3 regions of the Desulfosporomusa polytropa genome follow, and region 1 is predicted to be linked to each of the others. Evidence: riboswitches for the same ligand, from Rfam matches in the RefSeq annotation. Region 1 holds a riboswitch; each other region holds the start of a gene.
The links. A riboswitch is a leader RNA that binds a small molecule or an ion and turns the genes downstream of it on or off. The one in region 1 is predicted to bind cyclic di-AMP.
Positions count from the first base shown of each region.

Region 2: linked by a shared signal. The riboswitch ahead of ACZ449_RS09455 (3D domain-containing protein) and the one ahead of ACZ449_RS07155 (peptidoglycan-binding protein) in region 1 are both predicted to bind cyclic di-AMP.
Region 3: linked by a shared signal. The riboswitch ahead of ACZ449_RS12270 (4-hydroxy-tetrahydrodipicolinate reductase) and the one ahead of ACZ449_RS07155 (peptidoglycan-binding protein) in region 1 are both predicted to bind cyclic di-AMP.

Region 1 covers NZ_AP042400.1:1,121,424-1,132,413, reverse strand. The annotation lists gene ACZ449_RS07165 (acyl-CoA dehydrogenase family protein) at 1-670, opposite strand, end outside; gene ACZ449_RS07160 (DMT family transporter) at 777-1,229, opposite strand; gene ACZ449_RS07155 (peptidoglycan-binding protein) at 1,360-1,965, opposite strand; cyclic di-AMP (ydaO/yuaA leader) riboswitch at 2,028-2,171, opposite strand; gene ACZ449_RS07150 (L,D-transpeptidase family protein) at 2,615-3,334, opposite strand; gene ACZ449_RS07145 (3D domain-containing protein) at 3,431-4,219, opposite strand; gene ACZ449_RS07140 (allantoate amidohydrolase) at 4,365-5,633, opposite strand; gene ACZ449_RS07135 (NAD(P)/FAD-dependent oxidoreductase) at 5,748-6,422, opposite strand; gene ACZ449_RS07130 (ferritin family protein) at 6,571-7,083, opposite strand; gene ACZ449_RS07125 (glutamine synthetase) at 7,249-9,162, opposite strand; gene ACZ449_RS07120 (N-acetyltransferase family protein) at 9,446-9,958, shown strand; gene ACZ449_RS07115 (glutamine synthetase III family protein) at 10,073-10,990, opposite strand, start outside.
Region 2 covers NZ_AP042400.1:1,626,807-1,637,796, forward strand. The annotation lists gene ACZ449_RS09430 (hypothetical protein) at 1-272, opposite strand, end outside; gene ACZ449_RS09435 (2-hydroxymuconate tautomerase) at 461-646, shown strand; gene ACZ449_RS09440 (hypothetical protein) at 706-1,194, shown strand; gene ACZ449_RS09445 (ferredoxin family protein) at 1,191-1,475, opposite strand; gene ACZ449_RS09450 (FAD-dependent oxidoreductase) at 1,475-2,854, opposite strand; cyclic di-AMP (ydaO/yuaA leader) riboswitch at 3,005-3,141, shown strand; gene ACZ449_RS09455 (3D domain-containing protein) at 3,146-3,784, shown strand; gene guaB (IMP dehydrogenase) at 3,927-5,381, shown strand; gene ACZ449_RS09465 (polysaccharide deacetylase family protein) at 5,528-6,463, opposite strand; gene ACZ449_RS09470 (transglycosylase domain-containing protein) at 6,589-8,559, shown strand; gene ACZ449_RS09475 (WecB/TagA/CpsF family glycosyltransferase) at 8,666-9,346, shown strand; gene ACZ449_RS09480 (phosphatidylserine decarboxylase family protein) at 9,437-10,078, shown strand; gene pssA (CDP-diacylglycerol--serine O-phosphatidyltransferase) at 10,075-10,743, shown strand; gene ACZ449_RS09490 (glycosyltransferase family 2 protein) at 10,904-10,990, shown strand, end outside.
Region 3 covers NZ_AP042400.1:2,221,527-2,232,516, reverse strand. The annotation lists gene modA (molybdate ABC transporter substrate-binding protein) at 1-347, opposite strand, end outside; gene ACZ449_RS12305 (type I glyceraldehyde-3-phosphate dehydrogenase) at 415-1,428, opposite strand; gene ACZ449_RS12300 (AbrB family transcriptional regulator) at 1,492-2,538, opposite strand; gene ACZ449_RS12295 (substrate-binding domain-containing protein) at 2,736-3,674, shown strand; gene ACZ449_RS12290 (cysteine desulfurase family protein) at 3,740-4,873, shown strand; gene ACZ449_RS12285 (hypothetical protein) at 5,168-5,422, opposite strand; gene ACZ449_RS12280 (hypothetical protein) at 5,834-6,301, opposite strand; gene ACZ449_RS12275 (YtrH family sporulation protein) at 6,289-6,627, opposite strand; cyclic di-AMP (ydaO/yuaA leader) riboswitch at 7,087-7,218, shown strand; gene ACZ449_RS12270 (4-hydroxy-tetrahydrodipicolinate reductase) at 7,358-8,125, shown strand; gene ACZ449_RS12265 (DUF1694 domain-containing protein) at 8,602-9,195, shown strand; gene ACZ449_RS12260 (ClC family H(+)/Cl(-) exchange transporter) at 9,423-10,990, shown strand, end outside.

The sequences.
Region 1 (10,990 bases):
CAATTCTATTGGTAGCAGGAATACGTACATTTTCCAAAATCAATTCGCAAGTATTCGAAGCCCTGATTCCCATCTTTTCTTCTTCTTTACCAACTGAGAATCCTGGTGTGCCACGATCAATAATAAAGGCTGTCAAGCCACGAATACCAGCTGTTTTGCGCGTATTTGCAAAAATAATATATATTTCAGCAATACCACCATTGGTAATAAAACATTTTGTACCATTAAGGATATAATCGGTACCATCTTTAACAGCGGTTGTTGCAACTGCCCCAGCATCTGAGCCAGCACCTGGTTCGGTTAGTGCAAATGCAGCCAACTTGCCATTATTTATGACATCAAACATTTTACGTTTTTGTTCTTCATTCCCTAAGAGTACTACTGGATAAGATGCTAAGGCATTTGCAGCTGTTGTTGTAGCTACACCAGCGCACCCTTTACCCAATTCCTCATAGATTAGAGCAATTGAGAGTGCGTCAAGACCTGGCCCATCATATTCTTCAGGTACAGTTAAATTAAGCAAACCTGCCTCATCAAGCTTCTTCCATAAATCAGAAGGAACTACACCTTCTTTATCCATTTCCAAAGCATGTGGCGTAATTTCTTTAGCAACAAAATCTTTCACCATCTTATGCATATCAAGTTGATCGGGAGTAAAGTTAAAATCCATGCCTTGCCTCCTTATGGTAGTCACATTACCAAAAAATCCTAATGATAAGTATACCGCATAATTTTTTCTTTGTTAACACCTTTATAAGAAATAAATAAAAAAAACACTATTTTAACAATAATCTAGCGCCAACTGCAAGTAATACCAATCCTAATACCTGTTTGGGGCTATATGCCATCCGTTCAAGACCAAATCCCCCTAAGTAGTCAATGATAATTGCAGTCAGTACTTGTCCAACAATAATAGCCGTAGTGGCATTGGCAACACCGACACTGGGAATGCTGGCAGCTACTAGATAGATTATAGCTACACCAAGTATCCCCCCCAACCAGGAATACCACGGAGCCTCTTGCCATGCAGACAGATTACCCTTGCCTAGATTACCTATGAATAGTAGTAGCATGACTAAGATAGTTCCTGTAAGGTGAACGACAAAAGTAGCTTCTAACAGGCCTATGACCTTACTCAAACCAGTATTAATCGAACCTTGTACTGCCATTAACACCCCAGAAACAAAAGCCAGCACCAATGGCAGCATTTCACTTGATATAAAATTCAAGCCTAACCAACCCCCGTAAAATACTAAAATTCTATCTGTAGTATAATACTTGGGGCTTTTTAATATTCGGGGGATATTAGTAACAGCTACCTATGGCAAATAAAAAAAGCAGGCCGAAACCTGCCAAATCTCAGTCAACTACATACACGGTTACTCTTTGTACACCAAAATTCAAGGCCTCACGGCGACTATCAAAAGCTAAATCAATACAACTGCCTTTAATTGCGCCACCGATATCATCAGCTACTGCATAGCCATATCCTTGAATATATAACCGGGTTCCTAAAGGAATAACCGTCGGATCGACAGCAACTAAACCCTTACGTAAAAGGTTTCCGCCATATGTATAACTACCATTACCTGGATCATGCGCAGAGTAAGCCGATGCTCTCATAACCAAGGAGCGGCTATACCTGCTTGGCTCACCAGCCAAACGTCCAAGATAGGCAAAGGTTTCTTTATCAACAATACCATTTACTGTAAGATAGGCACTGCGTTGAAATTCTTGTACAGCTTTGGCAGTAATTGGACCAAATACACCGTCAATGTCTCCAGCATAAAATCCACCATCTGCCAAATGTTTTTGCACAATCCGCACTTGCTCGCCGCGCGCCCCGAGCATTATAGCAGGATACTCTTGTGATGATCCTGCACCTGCTGCTAAGCCTCCCATTGGAACGCTGACTGCTAACAAGAGATAAACTATACAAACCACTTTAAATAATGCTTTTCCCAATCAATCACCTCTCTTTATATTGCGCCTCCGAGGTTAGCTGTTTCGCAACGCAAAACACAAAAACCTTCATGGCTTTTAGCCTCCGGGGTTAGCTGTCGGATTCGGGCATAAGAAAAGAGGTCGAGAACGCCCTACCGCTTAACACGGATTCACCCCTATATGTTTATTGGGTCCCCCGTACCTAATGGATTCGGCTAATTTTAATATTACACTATTTTTACGTTGTGGTCAATTTTATGATTATTTAAACTTGACGTTGGACTCCAAGGACTGCAATCGTCATTAAAACACCATACTAGTAAAAAAACACCGCCCACCCGCAGGCAGACGGCTTAACTGAAAGGGTGGTAATAGTGGCAAACTATCATCACCTCTTTTAGACTACATCATGTTTTTTAGAATTTCTTTAGACAACTCCCCCGTCCACGGGCTGATAGATGGTCTTAAACCTACAGTTAACATCTCACAGTAAATCAGCCAGCCACTATCAGCAATAAAACAACGCCAAGCAGTATAGCCGCCTGGCGCTTGGTTAAACTAAGCATAATTTCCTCTCCCCTTCATTAAGCGTCGCTTTCCTAGCGGCGCTATTTTATTGCCATTTCAATCAGACCAACTTGTTCATTAACGCTATTATGATAATCAATTTCTATAGCCCTAAAGCAGCGCAAAGCTCTTTAGTAGCTGCACCAGTTGTAGTTATTCCTTTATCTGTCTGATAAGCCTTAACAGCTTCCTCAGTCATAACACCAAACAAGCCATCTGCTCTACCCGCAAAGTAGCCTAGTTCTTTAAGTTTCATTTGTAAAGCAACAACATCAGGCCCTGAAGTTTTATATTTAAGCGTTCTTTTAACTTTAACCCTTTGGCCTTCGATACGCACAGGAGTCCCAATTGGGATCCATTCAAACAATTCTTCAACATCTTTATTACGCAGCCTGATACAACCATGACTGGCAAATTGACCTATCGACCATGGTTTATTTGTCCCATGTATACCGTAAGTTCCCCAAGGAACATTTAGCCCCATCCAGCGTGTTCCAAATCCGGTTCCCCAATCATAGTCTTTCCATACCACATTCCACTCGCCAATCGGTGTCGGAGTTTTACTTTTGCCTACTGCAATCCGGTATTTTTTATATACCTGTTCATCATTGTAAACTTCAAGTACTTTAGATTGAGTATTTATTACCACACTCACTTTGCCTGTAGGTGTCTGGTTGGGCTGATTGGTATCTAGCGACGCTAATTCTTGTTCATCCATATATTCAAAGCCAGCTATACTAAAGACAATACTTACAATTGCCAAAACCGCTATACCACAAATTATCTGCTTGTGCTTAAATCTAAATAACAAAGCAGCTTTCATTCCAATCCCTCCTTGTAGACAGCACTCTTCTTTCCAAATATATGCCTCCATAAAAAGGGATATGAACTGCAAAAAAGAAAAACCGGCCGAAGCCGGTTATTTGAGAACATATACTTTCACATTTTGAATCCCATAATCCAGCGCTTCTTGTCTGGAATTAAACGCTAAATCAATACGATTGCCTTTAATAGCACTGCCTTGATCGTCAGCTATAGCTTGGCCATAACCTTCAACCCAAAGTTTGGTTCCCATAGGGATAACAGCAGGATCTACGGCTACTATCCCCTTTTTAACCTTGCCGCCTACATAAGTCAGGTCATTCCATTTACCATTATCAATTGGACCCGGACCGTAAGCTGTCGCAGTCATGTTAATCAGCTTACTATAGTTTTGCGGCGCACCGGCAAGAGAGTTGTTATTCTGGACGGCTGCAGGTGTCAGGGTACTACTACTGTTGAGCAAGGTCGAAAGCAGATCAAATTCATCTTGATAGCCTGCCAGTCGACCAGTTACCACTTCTTTAACTTTCTCATCTACTTTGCTGCGCACGGCAGTTTCTACTGCTTTAACAATAGTTACTTTAGCAGCTGCTTGATCTTGTGCTGACAGCTGCTGTGATAACGCAGTAAGATTATTCACCATATCAGCTTTTCCGGTACGCTCAATCGCTGTCTTAGCAAGAGCTCCCCATAAAACCTGCTTATCCTTTGGATTTAGAGTCTCCCGCATTTTTAATAACTCTTCCAGCTGAGCAGCAGTTGCGTTTTCCGTAACAACTTCAGCCAGTTTAGTCTCCCAACCCGCAGCCTCAGCCTGAGGCAATGCTGAGGAAAACAGCGGCATTGCGAAAACCATCAACATGATAATGACTAGCTTTTTTTTCAATAGGAATACTCCTTTCATTTGATGGTTGGGATTCGAAGATATTCTATCATATACTTTACATAATTCCTAGCGGTAAAATTAGCAAAAGCCCAATTGCTCTAGCAATTAGGCTTTTGCTACTATGATTTTATATAATTATTTTCAACTACTTGGCCAATTCATATAGGGTTTCTGTTAATACAGCAATACCAGCCGCTATATCCTCAGGTGCTACATCTTCGTAAGCATTATGACTGATACCATTCTTGCAGGGAATCAATAGTAAGGCTGCAGGCGCTATATGCGCTATATTCATGGCGTCATGTCCAACGCGGCTATCAAGACGTACACTGGTCTGATTTAACTTACAACAAACCTCTTCCATAATTTGATTTATAGTATCGTCAAGTATTATCGGCTTTTCAGATGACAACACGTCAATAGCAATCGGCGTGTTATAATCATCGGCGATAGAACTGACAGCATCTTTAATTTCCTGCAAAATTTCAATTATACTTTCATGCTCTGTCCCCCGAATATCTACCCACATTTCAACCTGACCCGGAATTACATTAATAGTTCCTGGATAGGTTTTCAAAATTGTTACGGTAGCCACCGCACCTTGGTACTCATACTCAGCGGCAATGTTTCTAACAGCCAATATAATCATGGCCGCACTTACAAGTGCATCCTGACGCTCCTCTATAGGGGCAGCACCAGAATGACCTGCTGTTCCTACTACCATTATCTTCAATCTAGTAGGTGCTGCGACTTTATTAACAATACCAATACTACTTCTTTCTTGTTCTAAACCCTGTCCTTGTTCAATATGCAGTTCAACAAAGCCTTTTATACTGTTTTGGCAGCGAGGCACAGTGGACATCTGGTTAGTCGGAAACCCACTAGCCGCCAGCTCCTCTGCTAACGCAATGCCGTCTTGGTCCTTAATCCTTTTCAGGGTGGCAGCAGTAACCAAACCAGCCATAGCTTTACTTCCTATAGTCGGCATGTTGAAACGGCTAGATTCTTCAGCAGCAAAAACAATTACTTCCAGTGGATGTTTAATACCACTACGCTCCTTTAAACGGTTAATAGCTGCTAAACCACAGACGATGCCAAGAACACCGTCATATTTACCACCTGAAGGCACTGTATCTAAGTGAGAACCTGTTGCTACAGCCGGAACAGCAGGTTCAATACCTGCTGGTTGAAAGCGGCCAATGATATTACCAATGGCATCAATCTGTACGGTAAGTCCGTTATATTGCATAAGTTTAATGATATAATTCCGTGCTTGATGATCGGCAGAAGTAAATGCAAGGCGGGTAATGCCAGATTTATCTTGACCAAAGTGAGCTACTTGCTCTATTTGTTCAAGAACCCCTTCTATATCATGCAAATTGTCAGTTTGAATAGCAATCGCCCCCTTAAGCAACTCTTTACAAACAGTATACCTCTATTTTGTAAAAAATTCTATAAACCTTACCAATAAAAAGATAAAGCGCTTGACGAGCAAGCGCTTTATCTGATAACCAAGTCAAATTATCTTTTAACCTAAAATACCTTGTTTTACCGTTTCCAGACCCAGTCGATCTATCAACATACCAAGTCGTTCATGTTTACGGGCATTTTCTTTGTAGTACGCAATTATTTTATCAATAATCGGCTGTACTTCTTCTTGCGGTACTGCTTCAATTAATAGATCGCCAATTCTGGGTTTAGCGCCAGCACAGCCGCCAATTACAATTTTCCAGCCTTTAGTCGTACCAACAAGACCAATATCTTTAACCCAACTTTCTGCACAGGAGTTTGTACAGCCGCTAACGCCAAATTTCATTTTACCAGGCAATTCCATACCATGAAAAGCCTTGTCTAAGGTAAGCCCCAAGGTGAGACCATCTTGCTGTGCTCGCTTGCAGAAGTGAGTTGCCGGACAAATTTTCACACTCCGGACGCAAAGGCCAACCGCAGCACCCTTATCCATTCCTAATTCGTCCCAAACAGCATCAATTTTATCTTCAGGAATACCAACAATTGCAATCCGCTGCGCCGAAGTTAGTTTAAGCGCTTTGGCACCATACTTTTCAGAAACATCTGCAATTTTTCTGAGTACATTAATATCAAGAATAACACCACCGGGAATATGTGGAGCAATTGCATAAGTTTCTCTGTCCCGCTGAACAATTGCACCTTTTTCAAGTAAATCTGCTTTCACTTCTGACATTAGTAAAACCTCCCATTAAATAATCATATGTTGTGGAATATAATTATAGATTAGCTATGGAATCACAAAAATCCTGCTAAAATATAAACTTTTTATCAAAAAATAAAAAATAGCGCCTAAAAGACGCTATTTTTGCTGCTATTTGAGATTACACCCAACTGTCTAGCATTTGGCGAAGTTTTACTACATGAGTCTGTTCTTCTGCTTTTAGAAGGTTAAATATAGTGCGGGTTTCTTCAAATTTAGCACATTTAGCCAATGCATCATAAAACAGAATAGCATCTTTTTCATCCTGGATAGCAGCCTTCAAAATATCGGCAATGTTCTTTAGTTCAGGAAGTGTTTTTTCGGCTTTGTCTTTTGGAAAAATATGAGGCTCGGCAAGAACTGTCAAATATTTGGAAGTTTCTTGGTCAAATAAATAATCAGCAGAATCAGAAAGCTTACTTTCTTTGATTTTATTGTACAGCTTAGTAAATTGATCAAAATGACTCGCTTCCTCGTTCATGAGCAACATGAACAAAGCTTTATGTTCTTTATTATCTGCTTTCTCATATGCTTTTTTGTAAAAATCGCGACCACGAGCCTCCATATCAACAGCTATCCGCAATCCTTCCAGATCGCTAAACAAGTTACCCATATCACAGGCATTTTTTCCCATAGTCAGACCCTCCTTCAGTTAACTTAATATACTGGTATATTCAATATTTTCACGAAAAATCCTTTTACCTTTGTGACTTTTTTAACTATTTTATTCTATGTAGTACAACAAACAAAAAATCCCAGTATAGCCACTGGGATTTTTTTGCATTTTACCTCAAGGGTTTTATTGACAAATATGAATCATATTTTTCTTATATTCGCGATAAATTGCTTGTAGTTCTTCTACTTTATTTGACATTTCAATTTGCATTTCTGATGCGGCATCAAAATCGCCAGTTTGAATCGCCTCTTTAATACGGGTAAACAAGCTTTTTTGTAACATATAGTCTTTTGCCAAATACACTCGGATAGTATTAATTTTATCCCAATTAGTCAAATCAAGGTCACTAGCTGAATCGGCTTCATGCAACGCCTTAGTCTCTTTAACAATGCTGAGGTTTTCTGGAATAATACGGTTTAATATTTCAGCTTTCCAACGAACCAATGCCCCTGCGACAAAAGCTCCAATGAGTTCTTGCCGGAAAACATTGCCAGCAGTAAGTGTTTTAACTTTTTCTGGATACTTTTTAATGTTTTGCATGTTTTCCCAAACGGTTGCTGGTGGTTTAGAAAACAAACGATCACGTTCTTCGGCAGAATAATCGTCAAAGACATCGTGTTCGCTACGATATGCACGGTCTGTTTCAAGATAGAACCCTTGTTTGCCGGCGTCTTTGGATAATTCGGCATCAAGTTCTTCTACAGTTTTACCAGAGTTGACTGCTGCTTTGATACCATCAAGCATGCTCATATAGAAGGCTGTCAAGGCCGTGTAGGTATTTGTATATGGATTAGGAGAGCGAACTTCAAATCTAGTAGCCATCGGACTATTAACATCACGTACAAGGCCAGCTAAAATAGTTCTGTTACGGGATGGTACTGCTGGCGTATGTCCTAAGGAGGTTACAATACATACAGGCGCTTCAAAGCCTGGTTTTAAACGGTTAAGTGAATCATTTGTAGAAGAAATGAACGGATTTATTACCTCATAATGCTTTAAAAGACCCATGATAGCACCATAACCAATGGCACTTAAAAAATATTGTCTCATATCAGTTGGTGAGAATAGATTAACAATTTTTCCAGATTTAAGTTTGGCAGCAATACCAACATGCGTATGCTCGCCGCTACCGGCAACACCAATGATTGGTTTGGCCTTAAAGGTTACTTCAAGACCATTGGCCCGAAAGGCTTCTTTAACTAAAATTCTAGCTTGCAGTTCATTATCGGCACATTGTAATGCATTAGAGAATTTCCAGTCAATTTCCAGTTGTTCCATGACATGATTCAAATGGCCAGTTTCGTCAATTTGGGCTTTAATGCCGCCAACCTCTTTATGGCCCATCTCAGGTTCAAGACCATATTTTTCCATCGTCATCAGCGCTTGTTCCATCGCAGTGCGGACATTGCCGCGAGTACGCTGCCAATATTGCTCTTGCATTTGTTGTGAAGCAGAAAGGTCTTCGACGTCCGCCTTATTAGCAGGGGTTTTTACCCAAAATTCAAGTTCAGTAGCAGAGGTAAAAATAATATCTTCTACATCAGCCCCATTAATATGTTCCAGGCCAGCAATCTTGGCATTCTTTTTAAAAAGGTCTTGTAGCTCACCTTTCATATATTCCAAGCTTTGTGCCAAAATGGAACGTGAGTCAACTCTGAGGCCATTATGTACCAGAAAAGCAGGAATACGCAGTGTACCAATAGGCTTGCCTGTTTCTTCATCAATATGTTCAAAGTTATAGTCTACAAACCAATTTACACCAGTATCTGCAAGCATATCTACTTTAGCATTGTTTAGTACGGCAATACCAGTAAGAACAACAGACGAGCCATCTGTTTGCACCACATTGCCATTAATGAAACCTTCCATGTCATCAATAAATATTTCGATTGGGATTTTCTCATCAGTATCATTGCCTGCCAAATCAATACCAACAAGTGAGGCAAACTTAATCTCAGGATGGTTAGTGAGCAGGCTTGCAATTTCTTCTTTACCATACTTACCGGCAGGAATTAGATACACTAAATCTTTTACCATTTTCCTTCACCTCGTACACAAAATGTCTTACAATATAGTTTTTCTCATTTTTCCTGGTCAATATAACTAAAAACCAAACTCTTCCTACTTTTTTAGGAAACCTAATTGACTCAGGTTAAAATATGTTTTTATTATAGCATAAAAATACATTTTGTCTAGGAGACTGTAACCAGTATTCAAAGCTGTAGAAAACAAAGCAGGAAGCATCAATGTCTGCGTCGAACTTAATCTCAAACAATCAGGCCTTTAGTTTTAAAATAGAACTTATGTGGAGGTTATGCCTATGATTCGCCACCTAGAACACAGTGATTTAACTGCTATCCTTGAAATATATAATGAAGCAATACTCAATACCACAGCAGTCTATGATTATAAACCCCACACCCTTGAAGATAGGGCATCATGGTATGAGAAGAAAGTAATCGATGGATTCCCTATTCTGGTGTTCGAAGAAAACAATACCGTCGTCGGATTTGCAACATTTGGCTCCTTCAGGGCGTGGCCTGCGTATAAGTATACAATAGAGCATTCAGTCTACGTCCACAAAAACCATCGAGGAAAACATATCGGGACCGCTCTACTGAAAGAGTTAATAAAGATTGCTAACACAAAAGGCTATGCTACGATGGTAGCTGGTATAGACGCGAGTAATGAAGGCAGTCGATTAATGCACGATAAATTAGGTTTTAGTCAGTCTGGTACAATTCGGAAAGCTGGTTACAAATTTGGTAAATGGCTTGATCTGATTTTTTATCAGTACCAACTCCAAGGGCCTGAAATACCAATAGAGGAATGACAAAAACCTACATTTGAATAGTTCGCAAAAAGCACTGGTTTAAATGCCAGTGCTTTTGCATACCTATACTGTATTTTATATGGGTTCTAATCAAACTAGACTTTCCTATATTTATTACAAATTAAATAATAGGTCTCCATAAGTTGGCATTGGCCAAACATCTTTATCTACCAGAGTTTCAAGTGTATCTGCAACTGTTCTTAACTCTGCCATCTTTTCAAATACATCAAATCTGAATAAGGAAGCTTGCTCGTAAGTATCCCCATGAGCATTTGAAGCTTTGTCTACAGATTCTTCAAGAACAGCAATATTTTTCTTTAATGATGCAGTTAATGAAGATACTTCTGTTAGCAATTCCGTTTGAGCAGTTAGATCGGCTGCTACACCTGTAGCTTTGATTGTATTAATGGAAGCAGCAACGGTGGTCGCAAATTTGATAACTGCAGGAAGTATCTGTCTCTTAGCCATTTCGATCATTGTTAAAGCTTCGATGTTAATAGTCTTGACATAAGTTTCAAGAGCTATTTCATAGCGGGATTCCATTTCTACTCTGCTTAATACTGCATGTTTTTCCATTACGGCTAGGTTTTTTTCCTCAATTAATGCTTTAGTAGCTTCTACGGTAGTTTTAATATTGGGAAGTCCTCTCTTTTCAGCTTCAACTACCCATTCATCTGAGTATCCATTTCCGTTAAACACTACATTCTTATGTTTAGTTACATATTCAGTAAGAATTGCTTTAACTTCAGCACATACGTCTTTAGCATTTTCTAATCTGCTAGCAACTTCGCTTAATACTTCAGCTACTATAGTATTTAAAATAAAGTTTGGTTCAGCGATGGAGGCAGAAGAAGGACACATTCTAAATTCAAACTTATTACCGGTAAATGCGAATGGAGATGTTCTGTTTCTGTCAGTTGCATCTTTAGGTAACGACGGAAGTGTAGTAACACCTATTTCCATATGACCGCCGGTTTTAGAACTTGTCGCTCCACCATTTTCAATTTGTTCTAATATGTCTTGTAATTGCTC
Region 2 (10,990 bases), 510 kb from region 1:
CTTGTTTTTACTCCCGTAGCTTTGGCAACGATTTGCCATAGATCAAGATTAAGGAATCTTACATCCACAACCTCGCCGCCAGGAGAAAGAATCTCTACGTTCGAATCCGCTTCAATGGCTGGCGATAAAAAGGCTACACGGCAGTCATCAATTTTTTGCAGATTGCCAAAATAAACTATACCGTCAAAACCAAACAATAATACGTCAGTGTTTAACTCATGTTCGAGTTCCTTAATTAAGCACTCGTTGCGGAGCTCTCTAAATATGCTCATAAGTAGACCCCCTTCAATATCTAATAAACAGGTATGTTACTATACTGTATGAGCAGTAGCAGCAAAGTGTTACTCGCGAATGGTTTTATGTCAGGCTAGTGAATAAAAAGTTTACTATTGCAGGGATTTTTACTTTCAATAAAGAAAATACTATTTGTTAAGTAAATCATCATGAGGAGGTTAATTATATGCCAATCGTACAAATCGATTTGATTGAAGGCCGTTCCTTAGAACAAAAGCGGGAGATGGTTAAGAAAGTAACTGAAGCCATTGTTGATACCGCCAAATGTCCACCGGAAGCTGTAACTATTGTGCTTCGCGAAGCTCCTGCCCAACATATTGGTAAAGCAGGTGTATTAGCATCTGACAGATAAGAGAGTAAGCCATTTCGTAAATCAATTGGCTTACTCTCTAAAAAAGGTGGTGTCCCAGTATGTTGCCGATACATTTTGCGATTGAACTTGAAACAGCGATAAGCAGTCAGTTAATAAAGCCCGCTGCTCCAGCTGATATTGTACCGCTAATCACGCTTATCCATAACTGCCAAATGAATTTTTTGGAGCTGTTATCAGCAGCCAACACAGTAAATATCGACATCGCTTCGTATCCGCTGGTGACAGAGGACCAATTACTTGGTCCAGATACCTCCTGGCAGCAACTTACTTTACATACTGATGCCACTAACGCCAGTTTGCAGGTATTTACAACCCTGTGGCCTATCTACATGGCAACCGATAAGACAGTCCAATTTTACCAACAGGCAGCTGCGAACAGCGCCCAACCGCAGACTCGACTGTTCTTTAGTTCCCTTAGCCATGTAAAGAAGATTTTGTGCAGAAGACTGGATGGTATTATCCAGATATACTATAACCACTATTGGGGTGAGATCGGGTTTGCACCGTTTGTACTGGGAAAGAATTAACCTTCCCAGTAAGCCACCCCCATGCCTCCTGGCGGATAATCAAACAGAATGTTGTCAAACCGGCAAATTAGCCGGCAGGCACCGCATTCAACGCATTGCTTATAATGTACTAGTATGGGACTGCCTGATTGGCAGTCCCATTTAAATACGCCGGTAGGACAGATGGTTAGGCATTGCTTCTCTTCACAGGTACTGCAGTGTTCCTGATTTTGTACAGCAACATGCTGAATGCTGTTATCTGGATTAAAATGTATGAGCATAATTTTATCCTGTAGTTGCATTAACGAATCACCTTCCACGTTTTCCAAATATCGGACAATATCTTCAAGACTGGCTGCATGCTTGTTATTTTTTTGTACACCATAAGCCGCTTGGCCCGTTTGGGCATTGTATATACCCGCGAAACCTGATAAGCCGCTTCATTTGCCATGTGGGAATAAAGATCAAACGCATAAGGGATATTGCGCATTAGCGCGGCAGCACCGGCGTTAGCTTGTAAATCTTGTATAATGAAGCTTTCTTGTAAGAGCTTTGTATATAAAGACAGCTTACCGACCGAATAATCCCGGCTAATCTTTGCCGCATAGACGGCTTTGGCCGCATAAAAACCAGACCACATCGCAAGGTTTATGCCATGCGTACCATTGACCAACGAACCAGCGTCACCAATAATCACCAGGCCGGGATGTACCAATGGAGGAATAGCGTTATAACCCCCCTCGGGAATTAATGAGCCGCCATATTCAATAGTCTGGCCCCCAGCAATCAATCGTTTGATGTGGGGGTGTTTTTTTACTCGTTCTAAGAGGTCATTGGGGTAGAAGCCTGCTTGGGCAAAACTGGCTACCGCCATACCTACACTGATATTTATACTGTCTCTAAAGGTATGTATGGAACCAGTGCCGTTAAATCCAGCAGTAGGATAACCAAGCAACCCGATTATTGTACCTTGACCTGGCAGCAAATTAAATCTTTCTTCAATCAGACTTGCAGGCAGGGCAATAGTCTCTTTTACATATAGAGACATGTTTTCCGGTGTTACCCGGGGCGCCAGTCCTGAACGTTCAGCCAATAGAGAATTAGCGCCATCTGCCAGAATAATGATATCGGCCAAAAACTTACCATCATTTTGCGTTAGTACACCTGCAGCCAGACCATCCTCGTTAAATATGACTTGCTTTACCGTATGGTTGAAGAGTACTTGCGCGCCAGCTTCCGTTGCTTTGTCGGCCAGCCACTTATAGAGATTAACACGCTTAACAGAAAATCTGTTGTAAGGTGCGGCGGCAAGTCGGTCGCTCTGAAACCTTGAAGAAAGAACAGAATCCTCAGTCATCAACCAATAGGATTGATCAGTGATAATTCGTTCGCAATGACACTCTTCCCAAAAGTTAGGGAAAAGTTTATGGGTATGCTCAGCCATAATACTGGCGCCGCCGCAGGTTTTGGCCCCGGCATAAGGGCCGCGTTCTAGGACAAGCACGTTAAGGCTGTCGCGAGCCAGAAAATAGGCCGCTGTTAATCCGGCTGGACCGGCTCCGGCTACAATAACATCATATTTTTTTTCAGCGATGGTACTATCCTGATTTTCTGCTTTTAAACTACTGATTTTATCTGGTATTTTGTGCGATCTTTTAGCCTCATACCAATGTTTTAACATATACTCACCCAGTTTTAGTTTACGCGTAATCATAAATTTATATTTAGGGGCACGCATACCAAAGCATTATAGAGAGAATAGCTGTTAATAATCAATATTCTCAGATAATTTATCGAAACAAGAATTGCATCATTCCAAACTATCCTGTATCATAACAGCATGCCGAATTTCCTAATGAAAAAGGAAAATGGGGGAACCATTTTTGGGGTGAATCCGCGATTGCGGTAGGGATTTCCCTTTGTCCCGAACCCGTCAGCTAACCTCGTAGGCATTTAGAAAGGGGTGTTTTATATGAAAAACATCAAAAAAATCGTTACAAGTACCATTGCGATGGCAGTTTTAGCAGCTGCCATCTGGACACCGATGGCTTTTGCTGCGCTTGGCGACCAGACACTTAGCATAGGTATGACAGGCCAAGATGTAATTGAACTGCAAACTAAGCTTAGTGATTGGGGTGATAGCAATCTTACGGTTGACGGTGTTTTTGGTGAAACGACCGAACAGGCGGTAATTAACTTTCAACAGGCAAAAAATCTTACCGCCGATGGTGTTGTCGGTCAAGAAACCTTACAAAGCCTATACGGTGGTCGTATGCCGGAAGCATCGCGCGGCACTGCACCAGGACGTTATAAGACCGTCCTGGACATAAAAGCTACCGCCTACGCTGCCGGTCCGCACGATAATGCCCAATGGGGCAGTTTAACCTATATGGGAACCCAGGTACGACCAGGTGTAATTGCCGTTGATCCCCGTGTTATTCCGCTTGGTTCAAGGGTATATATTGAGTTTGCTGATGGCAATAGCATGTATGCGGTTGCCGAAGATACAGGTGGCGCAATTAAAGGAAATCGCATCGATATTGCTATGCATTCTGTCGACAAAGCGTATGACTTTGGTGTTCAAAATGTAAAATTATATGTCCTCAACTAGTAACAATGCCTGGCATTTTCGTCAGGCATTGTATTATTTTTTTTATAATTACATATAAAGTGGTAGATTTGGCAAGTTTATTTATGTTATTATATTGAGAAATACCTATTTATGATCATGTTGTACGAAAGGAGTTCTGTTAATGTTTGACAACAAATTTGGCCCAGAAGGCTTAACTTTTGACGATGTATTACTTGTACCTGCCAAATCAGACGTTTTGCCCAGAGAAGTTGAAGTATCTACCTATTTAACAAAAAACATTAAGCTTAACATTCCTATCATTAGCTCCGGTATGGACACGGTTACCGAGGCTCGAATGGCAATCGCCATGGCGCGTGAGGGAGGGGTAGGAGTAATCCATAAAAACATGCCGATTGCTGCCCAGGCTAACGAGATTGATAAAGTCAAGCGTTCGGAACATGGTATCATTGTGGATCCCATATTTTTATCGCCTACCAACTTACTTCAAGATGCCCATGATCTTATGGAGAAATACCATATATCAGGTGTACCGGTAACAGATAATGGTAAATTAGTAGGTATCTTAACTAATCGTGACCTCCGTTTTGAAACTGATTTGAGTCGCAGAATAGTTGACTGTATGACGAGAGAGCACCTTATTACTGCACCTGTTGGCACATCACTAACAGAAGCTAAGGAAATTTTGCGTGAACACAGAATTGAGAAATTGCCATTACTTGATAATGATGGTAACTTAAAAGGGCTTATTACCATTAAAGATATCGAAAAAGCACAGAAATATCCCAACTCTGCCAAAGATGCGAAGGGACGTTTGTTGGTAGCTGCCGCTATTGGTGTAGGCGCAGATATGATGGAGCGTGTTGAGGCCGTTGTTGGCGCGAAGGTTGACGTTATTGTCGTTGATACTGCGCATGGTCATTCAACAGGTGTGCTTGATTCTGTACGGAAAATTAAAAATGCTTTTCCGCATGTGGAGCTTATTGCTGGTAATGTTGCCACAGCCGAGGCTACTCGTGCTTTAATCGAATCAGGTGCAGATGCTGTTAAAGTTGGCATTGGACCAGGTTCGATTTGTACAACCAGGGTAATTGCCGGTATTGGTGTACCTCAGATTACGGCAATCTATAATTGCGCTAAAGCCGCACGCGAGTACAATGTGCCGATTATTGCCGATGGTGGGATAAAATACTCAGGTGATGTAGCTAAGGCCATTGCCGCTGGTGCTCAGATTGTAATGGTTGGCAACCTACTTGCCGGCACAGAAGAAAGTCCAGGAGAAACCATTATTTATCAAGGACGTAGCTATAAAGTATACCGGGGTATGGGCTCGCTGGGAGCTATGGCCGAAGGTAGTAAGGATCGTTACTTCCAGGAAAACATGGACAAGCTGGTACCCGAAGGAATTGAAGGAAGAGTTCCATATAAGGGTTCAGTAGCCGATACAGTATTCCAGCTAATTGGCGGTCTTCGCGCCGGTATGGGGTATTGTGGCGTACGTAACATCCAAGAACTTATCAGCAAAACGCAATTTATTCGGATTACCGGTGCTGGTTTGCGCGAAAGCCATCCGCATGATATCAGCATAACCAAAGAAGCACCAAACTATAGTGGCTGATAAAAAAAGTAAATAAAAAATGCTTTGGACATTTTGTCCAAAGCATTTTTATTTACCCCAACAGAAAGTAAAACTTTCTTAAGAACAGGATAAGGGCAACAGCGGCTTACACTTTCGCCTAAGGCTCGGCGTAAGCCGTGTTTTCTTTACCAAGGTGACGGTGTTTCGAAATTAACAACTCTAAATTCAAATTGGCGGTCTTTATAAAATTTAATAATAGCTGGCAGGGCTTTTACTGTTTCGGCATGGCCCCGGCCATCATGCATAAGCAAAGTGGCATGGCTCCATAAATTCTTGTTGTCCATTTGTGCAGCTATATTATCTACTAGTTGGCCGGCCTTTGCGCTGGAGGCATCGCCAGAACTTATATTCCAACCAACCTCCGTGTAGCCCAGCTTTTTTAAGTTATCCCAGTATTCTTTAGTAAAGCTACCAGCTGAACCACCAGGTGCACGGGATATGCGCGGTCGTACTCCAAGTATATTTTTAATAATTTCATCAGTACGACGAAGTTGGGAAAAGTAAGTGTTAGGTGATTGATACAGCTCACGGTAAACATGGTTATAAGAATGATTGCCAATAGCATGACCTTCCTGATAAATCTGGCGTAAAATATCAGGATGCTTTTCAATCTGATTACCTACTACAAAAAAGGTTGCCTTTATGCCATGACTTTTTAAAATAGCAAGGACAGCCGGCGTATTTTCTGGTTCAGGACCATCATCGAAAGTAAGATAAACTACTTTTTCTCCATAATACGGCTTGGTTTTAGGAACTTCCAACACCAATCCCTGTGACTGGCGTTCTCCCACGGTAAACACATCATAAACCGGTTTTGCCGGGAGTGGGGGATTATCTGGATTTTCATTCATATAATAGGCATCTAGCGCATTGCTGGGTATGGTATACTTACTTTCAGGTAATGGCTCTTCCTGATATATTGGTGAATCAGCTGCTGGCACAGATACAGATGAGGTAGAATCAGAAAAAGCAAGCAAAACTAATGGTGATGATACTAATATTGTAAGACATACGATACTCAAAGCGCACACTGTTTGAAAGAATCTCGATGTAGGCTTCATTTGGCACTCCTGATTAAATAGTTTAATAACAATATCTAACTTTGTTTATTCTCTATTAGACAAACTATTCCTGCATGTAAAGTAAGGAAGCTTGGAGATACTATTGCTAAGAGGAGTGTATACCTATGAAAAAAAACAGCATTAGAGTTACCGTTTTGACTCTCTTATTTGCAATGTCAGTTAATACATGTTTTGCTTTTTTAGGATTGCCGGGAACTGATAGTTTGAATGACTTAAATCTAGTATCTGCCACTCAGGTATTTGATATCAATGGTCAGCTAATTTCTAAATTATTTGAGGAAAACCGAATAGTAGTAAATATTAATAGCATGTCACCTTATGTTCAGCAAGCCATTATAGCCAATGAAGACACTCGCTTCTACAATCATTTCGGTATAGATCCTATTGGGATTATTCGTGCTATCGTGGTCAATATCCGCCAGGGCGGTTTGGTGGAGGGTGGTAGTACTATAACTCAGCAATTAGCAAAAAACATGTTTCTTACACAAGAACGAACATTTATGCGGAAAGTGAAAGAAGCGGTACTGGCTTTGATTCTTGATTATAAGTTTTCTAAGCAAGAGATTTTGCAGGCATACTTAAATCAGGTATATTTTGGCGAAGGCACTTATGGTGTAGAGGCTGCTGCTCAAATGTATTTTGGCAAACATGCTAACGAGTTGACTTTAGCCGAAAGTGCTATACTAGCAGGACTACCGCGCGGGCCAAATATCTATTCGCCCTATAATGATATGAAGGCTGCTATAGAACGTCGGGCAGTAGTACTGGGTAGTATGGCTAAAGAAGGTTATATTACGAAACAAGAAGCCGAGCGCGCCAAAGTTGAGCCTATTAAGCTTGCCGGTAAAAAAAAGCGGGTAGTACAAGCATCTTACTTTCTTGACTACGTAGCTAAGGAATTAGGTGACCGCTATGGTGAAAACCGGGTATATAAAGGTGGACTCAAAGTTTATACAACGCTCGACATTATGCAGCAACAAGCAGCTGAAGCTGTATTAGGACAAAGGCAGGGAGCTGTACTGGCGCTTGACCCCAAAACAGGCTATGTTAAAGCTATGGTCGGCGGGCGCAACTATGAAGAAAGTCAGATTAATCGGGTATTTGCTGAAGTTCGGCAGCCGGGCTCGGCTTTTAAACCATTTTTATATGCAGCTGCGCTTAATCAAGGACTTACTGCCAACGCTATTATCATCGATCAACCTATTAATATAAACGGCTATTCGCCGCTTAACTATGATAAAAAAAATCGCGGGCCGATAACTATGAAAAAAGCACTGCGCTGGTCAGTCAATATAGCTGCCGTTAAGCTTGGGCAGCAGGTCGGCATGGATCAGGTGCTAAACCTTGCGAAAACTATGGGCATTACCACCTTGACACCTGAAGATAATAATCTGGCCGCAGCGTTAGGCGGTTTAACCCAAGGAACTAATTTATGGGAATTAACAACCGCATATACTGCCTTTGCCAATAGCGGTGTATTATCTAAACCTCTAGCAATAGTAAAGGTACTTGATGAAAATAATCAGGTTCTTGAGGAAAACAGAATCGAGCAGCAGTCAGTACTTAAGCCAGAAACAGCCTACATTTTAACAGATATGCTCAGCGGCGTACTGCAAGATGGTACTGCCACTCCGGCTAATCTTGGCCGTCCGGCTGCCGGCAAAACAGGCACTACAGATAATTATGAGACTGCCTGGTTTATCGGCTATACTCCAGACATTGTAGTTGGCATTTATGTTGGGAATGACAACCGCAAACCTGTTGGAATTTCTGGTACTGAAGTGTCAGCATTATGGGGGGGAATGCTTTCTAAAATAGTAGCCAATACACCGCCTACTGATTTTACCATTCCTCCCAATGTAGTTGTTGGTATCCCTATTTGTACAAGCACAGGCAAGCTAGCCGATAGTGGTTGTAAAGAGACGGAGTATAGTGCCTTTATCCAAGGTACCCAGCCGATAGCTCCGCGTGTAAACAACCGTATTAATGAAATTCAGCCGCAGTCGCCTGAACACCAGGAACAAAAAAAACAGCCTTTCTGGAAATGGCCTTGGTCGAGATTGCCGTCATTTTAAACTTGTGGTACAATGTGCTAAGGTAGTAAAACAAACTGTAAGGAGAAAATATTTTTCAGTGGGTATAAAAGTAACCGTTTTAGACGTTTTGATTGATGCCATAACCATGGCGGAAGCAACCGCCCAGCTTGAGCAGTTTATTTCAGAAAAAACGCCACATTTAGTGGCCACTGCCAATGCCGAAATGGTTATGCTGGCACAAGAAGACAACGAATTGGCCGCTATCCTTGCTAAGTCTCACTTGGTAGTACCAGATGGCGCTGGTGTAGTATGGGCGGCCAGACATCAAGGATATACTAAGGTAGAGCGGGTAGCTGGCTATGATTTGGCGCAAAACCTGTTATTAGAAGCTTCAAAAAAAGGGTATCGTGTATTTATGTTCGGCAGCCAACCGGATATTGTTGCTAAAGCCAAAACTGTAGCGTTGGCGCGTTATCCCGGATTATGTATAGTCGGGACAAGACATGGATTTTTTACTACACAGGATGAACCTGCTATTATTCAAGCCATTACGGCTACAAAACCTGACATTTTATTGGCAGCTTTAGGGGTTCCCAGACAGGAAAAGTGGCTGGCTAGGAATTTGACAAAACTCAACGTCCCAGTGAGTATGGGGGTAGGCGGCACCTTTGATGTGATGGCCGGTGCTGTTAAGCGTGCACCGCTATGGATGCAGCGTACTAGCTTGGAGTGGCTGTTCCGTTTGCTATGTCAGCCTAAACGCGCCATCAGGATGCTGGCTTTACCAAGGTTTGCTCTTAAAGTCATGTTAGGGAAAAAAGATTAGACAAAGTAAACTAAGTATATTATACTGATATACTGAACTTGCTTTTTAGTTTGGATACTACGAGGAGGTTTTTTGCAGGGAGGTGGATCAATGGTAAGAACTCCTATAGTTAAAGAAGGCTATATATATATCATTATACTTGGACTGATTACAATTATTGCTGCTACAAACCTAGGTATCCCTTGGGCTATTATTCCTGGAGTAATGACAGCTTTTGTTACCTTCTTTTTTCGTAATCCTACACGTAATGTGCCTGATAATGATAATTTGATATTATCACCTGCAGACGGTAAAGTCATGGGCATTACAGAAGTATATGATGACCAGTTTTTAAACGATAAAGGTATAAAGGTTACTATTTTTTTGTCAGTATTTGACGTTCATGTTAATCGTAGTCCTGTCCGAGGTGAAATTAAATTTCAACAATATACTTGCGGTAGATTTAAGCCTGCCTATAAAGAATCAGCATCTTGTGAAAATGAACGTCATGCTATCGGATTAGAAAATGATAAAATGCGTGTATTAGTTACACAAATTGCCGGAATTTTAGCTCGGCGCATAGTATCTTGGGTCACGTTAGGAACTGTCCTGAAACAGGGCGAACGCTACGGACTTATCAAATTTGGCTCTTGTACTGAAATTATTGTACCACCAACTGTAGAAATTTTAGTAAAAAAGGGGGATCGAGTAAAAGGAGGAAAAACAGTTATAGGGAGGGTAATGGAAGAGTGAAAAATGCTATTCCTAATATAGTAACGGCAGTTAATTTGGTTTTGGGTATGTTTGCTATTGTATTTACACTTCAAGGCGAATTTACTTATGCAGCGTTGTTTGTTGTGTCTGCTATGGTGGCAGATGGTCTGGACGGGCGGGTAGCCCGATATTTTGGTGTAAGCAGTGATTTCGGCAAAGAACTTGATTCTTTATGTGACTTAGTATCTTTTGGAGTAGCTCCAGCCGTTATGGCATATGCTTATATGCTCAAAGATTTTTCTGGCGGCGCATTCATAGCTGCTGCATTTGCGACCTGTGGTGCTTTACGATTAGCAAGATTTAATGTTAATGCCAGTACCGTTAAGGGCTACTTTATGGGCCTGCCAATACCGGCCGCTGGGTGTGTTATAGCGACCTTTGTCATGCTTGATGTAAAACCATCGGGATGGATTTTCCCGTTAATGGTAGCTATATTTGCCTACTTAATGGTCAGTACCATTCGGTATCCTGATTTTAAAGGTAAAGATGGCGAACCGATTCGCACGATTCCAGCAATTATTACTGTCGCTATAGGTGCATATATATTGTTTTTGACATTCAAGTCTATTTTATTTGTTCCGTTTTTTGTTTATGCGCTGTTTGGTATCTTAAATACAACTTTTGGCTTATTTGACCATCGTTAGGTCATGTAAGACGAGTTTGTCAGCGTTACCATCAGCAAAAATAAATCATTTACCTCAAAAAAAAGCATATGATTTATTATTAAAAGTTTTAGGAAAACCGTTTATAAATCCTGTTTACCAGGGTATTCATTAACACAGGATTTTGTAAGGAGAATAATCCATGAATTATATTTTTGATTACATAATGATTCCCATGCAACTCATTATCGTATTTTTTACGTTGTACTACTTTTTCCTTGCATTTTTT
Region 3 (10,990 bases), 1.1 Mb from region 1:
TATAGTTGCTTGGTGTCGGAAACAATCTTACCCTTGGCATCTAAATCGTCCACATACTTGACATTGGCAGCGGCCAATAAATCAAAGGGAGCGCCATTTTCTATTTGGTGGACTGCCGTACCAGTAGAGCCGAAACTGAATTCAACCTTATTACCATTTTCTTTTTCAAAGTTTTGACCGATTTCTTTAAAGGCTACAGCAAGGTCAGCTGCTGCGGCTACTGTTAGCTTTTTCAGCGGTTGTGTTTCTGGCGGTTTTGAGATGGGTTGCTGAGAAGCACACCCCCAAAGCGTTAATGACACGGCAAAAAGCATTATGATTGTAAGTAAACGAGTTTTTTTCTGCATATTGATCTGATCAACTCCTGTATAAATTTTCGCTCCTCTGATAAAACGGATTGGATGGTATTAGTTATTAAAGTTTTGCAAAATACTTGGCCGTTTTAACCATTTGGCTTACATATGAGTTCTCATTGTCAAACCACGATGTTATTTGAACTTGATATGTATTCTCATTAATCTGACTAATCATCGTTTGCGTAGCGTCAAACAATGAGCCATAGGTAATTCCAACTATATCAGACGAGACGAGTTCTTCTTCCGTATAGCCGAATGAATCTGATGAGCATGCCTTCATGGCCGCATTGATACTTTCAACCGTTAGATCCTTTCCATTGACAACTGCGATAAGAATAATTAAACATCCTGCGGCCACAGGAACTCGTTGAGCTGAACCGCTGAGCTTTCCATCTAACTCCGGAATGACAAGTCCAATGGCTTTGGCAGCTTCTGCAGTGGTCGGGACTATGTTAACCGGTGCTGAACGCGATCTTCGCAAATTACCTTTTCTTTGTGGTCCATCAAGTATCATTTGGGTAGCTGTAAAAGCGTGAATTGTGGTTGAAATACCGCTTTGAATTGGCACATAGTCATTCAATGCCTTAGCTACTAATGCTAAGCAGTTTGTCGAGCACGAGGCAGCTGAAATGATCTTATCATCTGGGGTCAATAACTTCTCATTTATGCCGAATACAATGGTCGGCATGTCCTTTCCGGCCGGAGCGGAAATAACAACCTTACTTGCACCTGCATCAAGATGAGCCTGTGATTTAGCTTTAGACAAATAAGCGCCTGAACACTCCAGTACAACGTCCACGCGAAGCTGTCTCCAGGGAAGTTTTGAAGCATCTGCTTCTTTATAAACGTTTATCTTTCTTTTGCTAACATTGATATAGTCTTCGCCAGTTGCTACCTCGTCGGCAAGCCGATACTTTCCTTGCATTGAATCATGTTTTAGCAGATAGGCTAACAGGGTAGCATCGGCCAAATCGTTTATTGCTACTACTTCGTATTCATCTGAATTGAAAAATTGTCTAAATGCAAGACGCCCTACACGGCCAAACCCATTGATTGCAACTCTTATACTCATATCAAAAATCCTCCTTCAATTTTGTTTATATGTTAAGTAAACGAATTGCCAAAATGTATGCTTTTAAAAGAAGGTGCAAATCAAACTAATTATTTGCGGAAAAAATGTCATTACTACAACTGCGCGTATAATCTGCATAACAATGATATCTGTGTTTTGTACTCCTATATCTGAAGAAATTAGCGCCATATCAGAGGCACCTGCGGGAGTTGTAATCAACATCGCTTCTTTTCCGGTAAATCCATACAGTTTGCTTATAATTTTACCTGTAATAAAACAGTTCGCAATATAACCGATAACAATTATCAAAATGGGTAATAAAAGATGTCGCATATCCGAGATATTTACCATCGTAATGCTACTTCCGATATATGCGCCACTTAAAATCTGTGCCCCTTGTTTTGCCCAACGCGGCAGATAAGCGAAATCAAATATAAGTTTTAAAATTAAAACAGATATAATGGGAAAAACAAATGCGCCTGCAGGTATACCTGAGTATTTTCCGATAACCCCCATAATTACGGCGACAACCATTGTTACCGAAAAGGCTAGCCAAGATTTTGTGCTTGATTTTCCTCGTTTTGCGGTAAAAGTTTCCTTATCTACGTTTGCGATAAATTTCTTTCTGTTATGATAAGCTAAAATCATCGCTGGGAATATGCCAATCCCCAGCACTTGACGTACCATTTGCATGACCGCAACTTTCGGTGCATCGGCTCCCATGTCTGCTGCTATAATCGGTGTATCGCTGATTCCCCCAGGTACCGCTGACATTAACGATGTTACTAAATCTAAAGGGCTGATTAAATAAATAATTGTGCCTACAAATAAATTAAGTATTAAAAACGCAAATAACATAAGCGCAGTCGGTTTCGCAATGTAAGGAAGACGCTTTAAATCACTTTTCTCTACAGTACAACCAATGAACGCTCCTGCTATAATCAGGGCTAATGTTTTTGCTTCATTTGGCATATGAGCAACCCCAAACAATACATTTATCACCGCTACGCCAAGAACGGCACCAATCATAAGTCCTCCAGGGACTTTTATTTTATAAAATGCCAAACCTAAACTTCCCCCGGCCAAGAGAGTAAGTAATAAATTAACCATAACTCGTTCCTTTCTTGCTTGAAAATGTGCGAATCAATACGTAACTGCATATAAACGCGAAAAAGTAGTAATTTGTACGTGATTTCAAATAAATTATATCACTAAAAGGCACTTAGTCTAGTGATTAGTGGCAAAAACATACGAAATGATATATAATTACATTAAATCACACATAAATATAGAATGGACGGATATGAATGGATAATAATAAAGCACTGTCTACACAGCAAGTGGCAGATATTTTACATGTTAGTAAAAGTACAATCTATGATTTGATTAAAAGAGGTGAAATCACATCCTATAAAGTCGGACGTAAAGTTCGGTTCACACAAGAAGATGTAGATAACTATATTGCAAAATCAAGAAGTATGCAGGTATCATCAAGTAACAAGGAGCTTCTCCAAAGTGATTTATTGTTTGATTCGAATCAAAGCAGCAAAAACTTCATTATTTGTGGGCAAGATGTTATTTTAGATGTTTTGTCAAACTATTTGAGATTAAATGGAGTATCAGCACTGCGTGCGTATATTGGTAGCTATGACAGCCTAATCTCCTTGTATCAAGGGAAGGTTCAGGTTACTGCAGCGCATTTGTGGGATGGCGATACAGACCAGTACAATATTCCATATGTAAGGAGACTACTCCCTGGGATTCCGGCTGTCATTATCCATCTGACATGTAGAATGCAAGGATTCTATGTTGCAAAAGGAAATCCGAAAAACATTAACACGTGGAGTGATTTTGCGCGTGAGGACGTTACGATGATCAACCGAGAAAAAGGCGCAGGTTCCAGGGTGCTACTTGATGAGAATCTTAGACTTCTTGGAATTAGCGGCATGAAGATTAATGGCTATATCAACGAGACATCATCTCACTTGACAGTAGCCAGTGCAGTTAGTAGTGGTGAGGTGGATGTTGCTATCGGAAATGAAAAAATCGCAAAACAAGTGGATAATATTGAATTTATCCCTATAAAAAAAGAACGCTATCAGCTTATTATAAAAAAAGATGACCTCAATACACATGAGGTCATGACCATGCTAAGGATTATCCGTTCCGCCACATTCAAAAAAGAATTTGGCAACATTGGCGGATATGATATAACTGACATCGGGAAAATTGTAGCTGAAACATAATCGAATAATACACAATAGCAACAGTAGGTTGGCCGGAAAGTAACGAAATGAACGGAGGTAGGAAAGTGTCAGAGATATATTTGGACAATAGCGCAACCACTAGGCCATATCCGGAGGTAACGGAAAAGGTTGTGAACATGCTTACGGAAGTATACGGAAATCCATCGTCGCTACATCGTCTAGGGGCGAAAAGCAAGTTCGAAATGGAGAAAGCCCGCCGAAATATTGCTGATGCTCTTGAGGTAGCACCTGAAGAAATTTATTTTACTTCTGGCGGCACCGAGTCTGACAATCTAGCCATAATGGGTGCTTGTTTAGCTAATTCCAATCGTGGTAAACGAATAGTAACCACGGTAGCTGAGCATGCTGCCGTAACTAAAACGATACGAGATCTGAAAAAACAAGGCTGGGAGGTGGAGTATGTTTCAGCGCCAGGGGGCCAACTGGATATGGAAGCTATGGAAAGGGCCATTGATGAGCAAACCGTACTGGTAAGTGCGATGATGGTTAACAATGAGATAGGTTGCATTTTCCCCATAAATGAAATTAAAACAATAATTAAACGAAAACGCTCTCCGGCGTTGCTGCACTGTGATGCTGTGCAGGGGTTTGGGAAATTACCATTCACCGCTTCTAGCATTGGAGCCGATCTTATCAGTATCAGTGCGCATAAGATACATGGTGTCAAGGGTGCCGGCGCGCTTTATGTGAAAAAGGGCGTAAATATGTATACTATCATGTTCGGCGGCGGGCAGGAACGGGGTCTGCGTTCAGGGACGGAGAGTTCTCCGCTTATTGCTGCTTTCGGTGAAGCAGTACGGTTAACTTTTTCTAATCTGCGCAAAGATATACCGCATATGATCGGACTTCGAGATTATTGCATCCGGGCCATAACTGATAAACTACCTAGGGCGGTTATAAATTCAAATAAACAGGGTGCTCCCCATATCGTAAATTTTTCCTTGCCGGGAATAAAAAATGAAACGGTCCTGCATTATCTTGATGGTAAGGATATTTACATTTCCAGCGGAGCAGCATGTAAGTCCAATCATACCAGAGGCCCTTCCGTGCTGGAATCGCTCGGATTAAGTCGCGCTTTGGCCGACAGTGCACTACGGATCAGCTTTTCGCCCATGAATAGTAAAAGCGATATTGATGCACTCATTGAAGCCCTTGTCGAATACTGCCACAATAAATAGTAAAACCTTCGTGTAGTTGGTTATTCAACCCGACAAATTCCTGTACTTGACTTGATAATTCGTCTTGATTTAATTGATTTGAAACAATAATGAAGAGGTGCTAAAAAATATTCCATTTTAGTACCTCTTCATTTGTGCATTGGTTGACACGATAATTACTCATCACATCCACGTTTACTATCTCCTGTTTAGGATGATAATAAATCGGAAGCAAATATTAGATTTTTTGTCTCTATCCTACACACATGCTAAACAAAAAGATTCGTAAGTCTATCAATGGGTATGTCGGCTACTTTATACAATAGCAACGTCTTCTATGCCTTCTCTAGAAGCTGCAACTTTCTGCCTATCTTTTTCATCAATATGAGGATATATTTGCTCAAAATCATTTATGATGTTATTCCATAGGCGTTCATTTGCCTGGCTATTATTTTCTTTCAAAGGTTGATTATGAATGGCGCGACTTATATTGTCCAAACCAGTTGTATAGGATGCTTCTTGCGTTATAGCAATATTATCCTGATTATTACTCGTATTAATATTTCCCATAATGTGCCTCCCATCTTAGATTATTTGCTATATATATACTGGCCATAATTCGTTGCTATATACATTCAGTTTCACCCCAAATTTTAGCATGTATATTTGGGGGATATATGTATAAAAGGATACAAGGGGACGGTTTGTTTTGTTTCCTTACTATTGAGGATTGACCGTATTGATGATAAATGTTAGAAGGAGACAGGTTTACTGGAATTTTAGATAATAGCATATACTCGAAGCGGTTAATAATCCATTAATTAACCTTCAGGGTCACAAATTGCTCAGCAATAATACGGCAAGATAAAACACCGCAAAATAGTAACTGTGATCTTTATGGATATTGCTTGATGGGGAATCATGTTGATTTGCTATTGCATGAAGAAGCGGAAGGACTATCAAACTTTTCACTGTTCAGTATCATATTTGTTTTACTAAAATCCAAAGTTGAACTACTTCGGCAATGACAAGTCTATTCACATGTGCCTGGTATTCAATGTTTTGTAAGCGCAATATTCTATTATCGATCATTGCAATGACTAAGTCCCAATCAATTGTTTTTACTTCTTTCCCTAATAAAATATTACATCTATCTTTAAGAGCTTTTTCAAGACTAAGTCGTTCTAGGTAATCACCATCGAATTCTAGGCGAATGTTTATATCTTTTACGAGGTATCTTCTATGATTAATCACTTCTTCTAATTTTTGTAATCGGACTTCCCTGTCAGCAATGGCACTTTGTAAATGGTGAACTTGTTCATGAAATTCATCGATCTTATAGCTGACAATTAAGGTTATAAAAATAATACCTATCAGTATACCTAAAATAAATCCAGTTCCTAAAAATATTCCATAAATTCGCTGCCGTGATTTTTTTATTGGGTCCATAGTTGCCCACATCTTTTTATTAGAATCACCAAGCTTTGCCCAATGTTGGCACCGCATAGTGCTGCTATAATGTAAGTTAATTGTCTAATTATTGCTTTTAACTCACCTTTAAAAATCCCTTGTTCTAGTGCTTCGAAGGATGAAAATGTGCCTCCAAGACTTACGGCTACAGCCCAGATTTTAAGGGATATAGCTACATCAATCATTGTTTTTAGTGGTGGCTTATTGCACACTAACGCAGCAAGACTAGCGCAGCTGCTCGCTCCTGCTACTATACCAAAAGAGACCAGAAAATGATGAATTATATTGTGAATAAATTGTTCCAATTTCTCAACCCCTTTTTTAGTTCTCAATAATCATAGTAAAATATAGTTCAAGATATATATGCAGCAAACTTGATGTCCTAACACCAAAAAAGCCTTGTTTCTATTGAAATCGGCGACAAATTTACACTCCTATAGAGATCTCACAACTGCATTTACAGGTCCTGATGGTTGATTACCTGTTCAGGACGGACTACATTTGTAGCTAGTTCTGACTAGGCTTATACGATATTTGCATGAATCGTCCATTTGGGAGAAAATATATTTTTTGCAATTAAATGGAATTAAATAAATTGACGATACTATAATAAATAATGTACAATATAGAAAAGTATAATTATGTTTATGGAGGAGCCTGTCACCAGAGGCTTCTCTTTGCCTTTTTAGAGATGACTTATGCGAGGAGGTTGGTTTCAAATGTGAAGGCGACATGTGATACGGCTATGGAGTTTTACTTAATCCATAAGGCAATCGCCGAGTTCCTTTTAGTGGAAGCGGGGGACCCGTTTTTGGGGTGAATCCTGTGAAACAGGTAGGGCAATTTCTTTCTGCCCGAATCCGTCAGCTAACCTCGTAGGCGTTGAAAGAGAAGGATATATTAGTCCTGCCAGTACTAAAAAAACAGTTTTTTTAGTGTCCTTCTCAAAGACTGATTTTATCAGTTAGGCTACCATCTTGCAGGAAGAAGGTAGCAAAAAACTAATGAATTGCAGTTTTTAAGGAGGAGTTAGTATTGAAAAAAATTAGAATTGGTATTTTCGGTTTTGGGAAAACGGGAAAAGTTATTGTTAATGAATTCTTGAATGACAGTCAATTTGCATTGACATGGGTGATTCGTAAAGGTTATGAGGACCGTCACAAATATGCAAGCCGATTGTTGGGATATGAGTTTGATGCAGGTAAGATTTTTTCTGTTGAGGATGTCGATAATGATTTTTTTCATGAAAGGCCAGTTGATGCCCTTGTTGATTTTTCGAATTCTTCAGGGGTTTATTTATACAGAAAGGTAGCGGAAGCAAGAATTCCAATTGTATCTGCTATTTCAAAATATGAACAGGAGGAAATCAATCTAATAAAATCCTTTGCAAAGTTTAATTCGATATTATATTCTCCAAACATTACACTAGGGATTAACGTTTTGATGGTAGCAGCTCAAATTTTGCAAAAAATAGCGCCTCATGCAGATATTGAAATTGTAGAGGAGCATTTTAAGGGAAAACGTGAAGTATCTGGAACGGCAAAGAAAATTGCGAAATTACTTGGTCTCAATGAGGAAGAACACCTAAATTCTATTCGTGTTGGTGGAATCGTTGGGCGTCATGAAATTATCTTTGGGATGCCCAATCAAACTATACGGTTGCAGCATGAAAGCATAAGTAGGGGAGCATTTGGTCAGGGGGCTATTTTTGCAGTAAAATGTCTTATTGGCCAACCCCCAGGATTGTATACTATGGAAACAATAATTGCTGAGATGTTTAGACAAAATATTCCGGTGTATTGATTTTACTTTAACGACGCTTTTGGCCTTTGGTAGCTAGATAATGCAGCAACCGAAGTTGCAATTTACGAATTGATTTATGATGGGAGCATATCAGTAAAAACAACGCTGAGGAAAGTAAAGTATTTGAACAACATCATAGAGCAAGACCATCAATTTATCTTAATCGCTGAGTCAAGACTCCCGCCTCTACAGGCGGCGTCAGTTCAGGTGGAGTAGACTCTCCACCTGAACCCCCAATGTTTCAGCTTTGCTGAAATGAGTTCACAACGAAAGGTTAAGCCAGTGCTGGAATTTAATAGTCTTGGGACTGTGGAGAAAACAATTTGCGGAATTGAGACTATGCATATGATTAGAAAAGGGCAGGTGGTGGGTCAAGTGTTTTTTTTGAAGGAATTGGTTTTTTATAAATAATTATTTATTGTAAAAACTATGAAGTGTAATACTGATAAACAGATTATAAAATGTGGGGGATTCCTATGGATGAAGGCATTCGATCGGAAGCTATAAGTGCGTGGGGACAAAAGGATAGGCTTGAAAAGGCTTTAATGGTTGGAATGCATGGAATAACAGAATTTAAGCATGATGAGAAAGTGTATTATTTAGGTGAGTTTAAGGAAAATGTGATTAGACTGCTCTCCAAAAAGCAAGTGTCTGAGGCAGTTATTTATCCGGAAATAATTCAAGCTTTAAAAGATAAAAGAGCTACCACGATGATGATGGATGGAAGCATTAGACTCTGCTTTATTGAGAAATATAAAAAACTAGCTAGAAAAATGAATAAACTTTGTATAGTACGTAGTGATCCAGAGTTTAAGGGGTCAACAGGATTAATGGTGATCAGTGACGACGTAGTAGACATGCCTGTTATAACTGTTGAAGAGCGGAGCGTTCGGTTAAAACGACTCGGGATGTCTTCTGCCTTAATTAATTCAGTTGGTAAAAAAGTGTGTAAAAAATGCTTGAAACAAATTTTGAAGTTCGCTCCTCAGGAGGCTTCAAATTATAATGAACTTACTTTTTTAGATCGTATTAGTGGAGACCGTTGCCCAGTTCATCAAGTAACGAAATAAAGCAATGCATTCGTCTAGGCTGGATGCATTGCTGTGTTGACAGTCAGATTGTGTATTGGTCTAAATTAACGGAGTTAATGACAAGTCCTCCAAAAAGAGAATTTTTAGTTGACAATATTCAAACCCAATGACAAAATAAAGTGTATTGCATGTGGCATGGATTTCATATTGATATATAATGTTATTATCAAGGCCATACTGCAAAGTTTATCCAGAGGAAGTTTTTTATGCATACACGTAACACAAGTAAATTTTATTACGCTTTAACTCATTGGCATGATTTTCGTCTCAAACTATTTGGTGAAGGCATTTTAATTGGTGCTATTACCGGAGTGATTATTGTATTATTTCGCTATTTACTTGAGCAAGCGGAACTATTGCGCAGTATTATCTATGACCATCTGAATGCTGGTTCTTGGCTGCTTACAGTATTGTGGTTTGTTGGTTTACTAGGTATTGCTTATATACTAAACTGGATTGTTAAGACAGAACCTATGTCTGCAGGTAGTGGTATTCCACAGATAAAAGGCATTATATTGGGTTTGATGAAGATGAACTGGCTACGAGTAGTAATCAGTAAATTTACTGGCGGTATTCTGGCGATAGGCGCTGGATTGTCTTTAGGTCGCGAAGGTCCGTCAATTCAGCTTGGTGCAGCTTTAGGACAAGGTATGAGTCGACTGTTCGGCAGGACAAGGATGGAAGAACGTTATCTGCTGACAAGCGGAGCCAGCGCCGGATTGGCAGCAGCTTTTAATGCTCCTTTGGCAGGCGTAATATTTTCTTTGGAAGAACTGCATAAAAATTTCTCTCCAACGGTGTTAATGTCTACGGTAGCTGCATCCTTGACTGCAACTGTAGTATCGCAGAGTTTTTTTGGAGATAACCCTGTATTTGACTTTTCGGGACTACCTATTTTTCCTGTTCGTTATTACGGTTTGTTAATTATGCTTGGCATTATAACAGGGCTATTGGGGATTGTATTCAACCGAGTATTAGTAAAGAGCCTAGACTTTTATGGAAAACAAAAGTTATTATCCGGCATGAACAAAGCGGCATTTCCATTGGTTATTGCTGGAATATTCGGATTCGTCTTGCCGGATATTCTTGGCGGCGGTAATAATTTAGTCGCTGACATAGCCTCCGGCAAATTTAACCTGACAGTATTGAGTGTACTCCTAGTAGCCAAATTTCTATTTACAATGATTAGTTATGGTTCAGGTGTCCCAGGCGGTATTTTTTTGCCGATGTTAGTTATTGGTGCATTAACAGGAGGCGTATTTAGCGAGGCTATTATTCAGCTTGGGGTAATGGATTCCTATTATGGCACAAATATTATCGTGTTAGCTATGGCTGCATATTTTGCGGCTATTGTGAAAGCACCAATTACAGGCAGCATTTTAATAATGGAAATGACTGGTTCTTTTGATCATATGCTTTCATTAATTGTCATATCCATGACTGCCTATCTTGTTGTCGATATTGCCAAATCCAAACCCATTTACGAAGAGCTTCTGGAACGTTCTCTTACTTACTGTGGCAAATCGCCAGCACATATTGTTTCCCAGAAACGTATGCTTATAGAAGTCGTTGTTTGTATCGGGTCGAAACTTGATGGTAAACAAGTAAAAAATATTAACTGGCCGTTGCATTGCCTGGTGGTAAGTATAAAACGCGGCGAGATAGAACTGGTACCTAAGGGAGATACCAGGATAATCACCGGTGATTATCTGTATGTAATGGTAAACGCGGATCAAATACCGAAAATTCACGAACTTACGGGCGAATGCATACC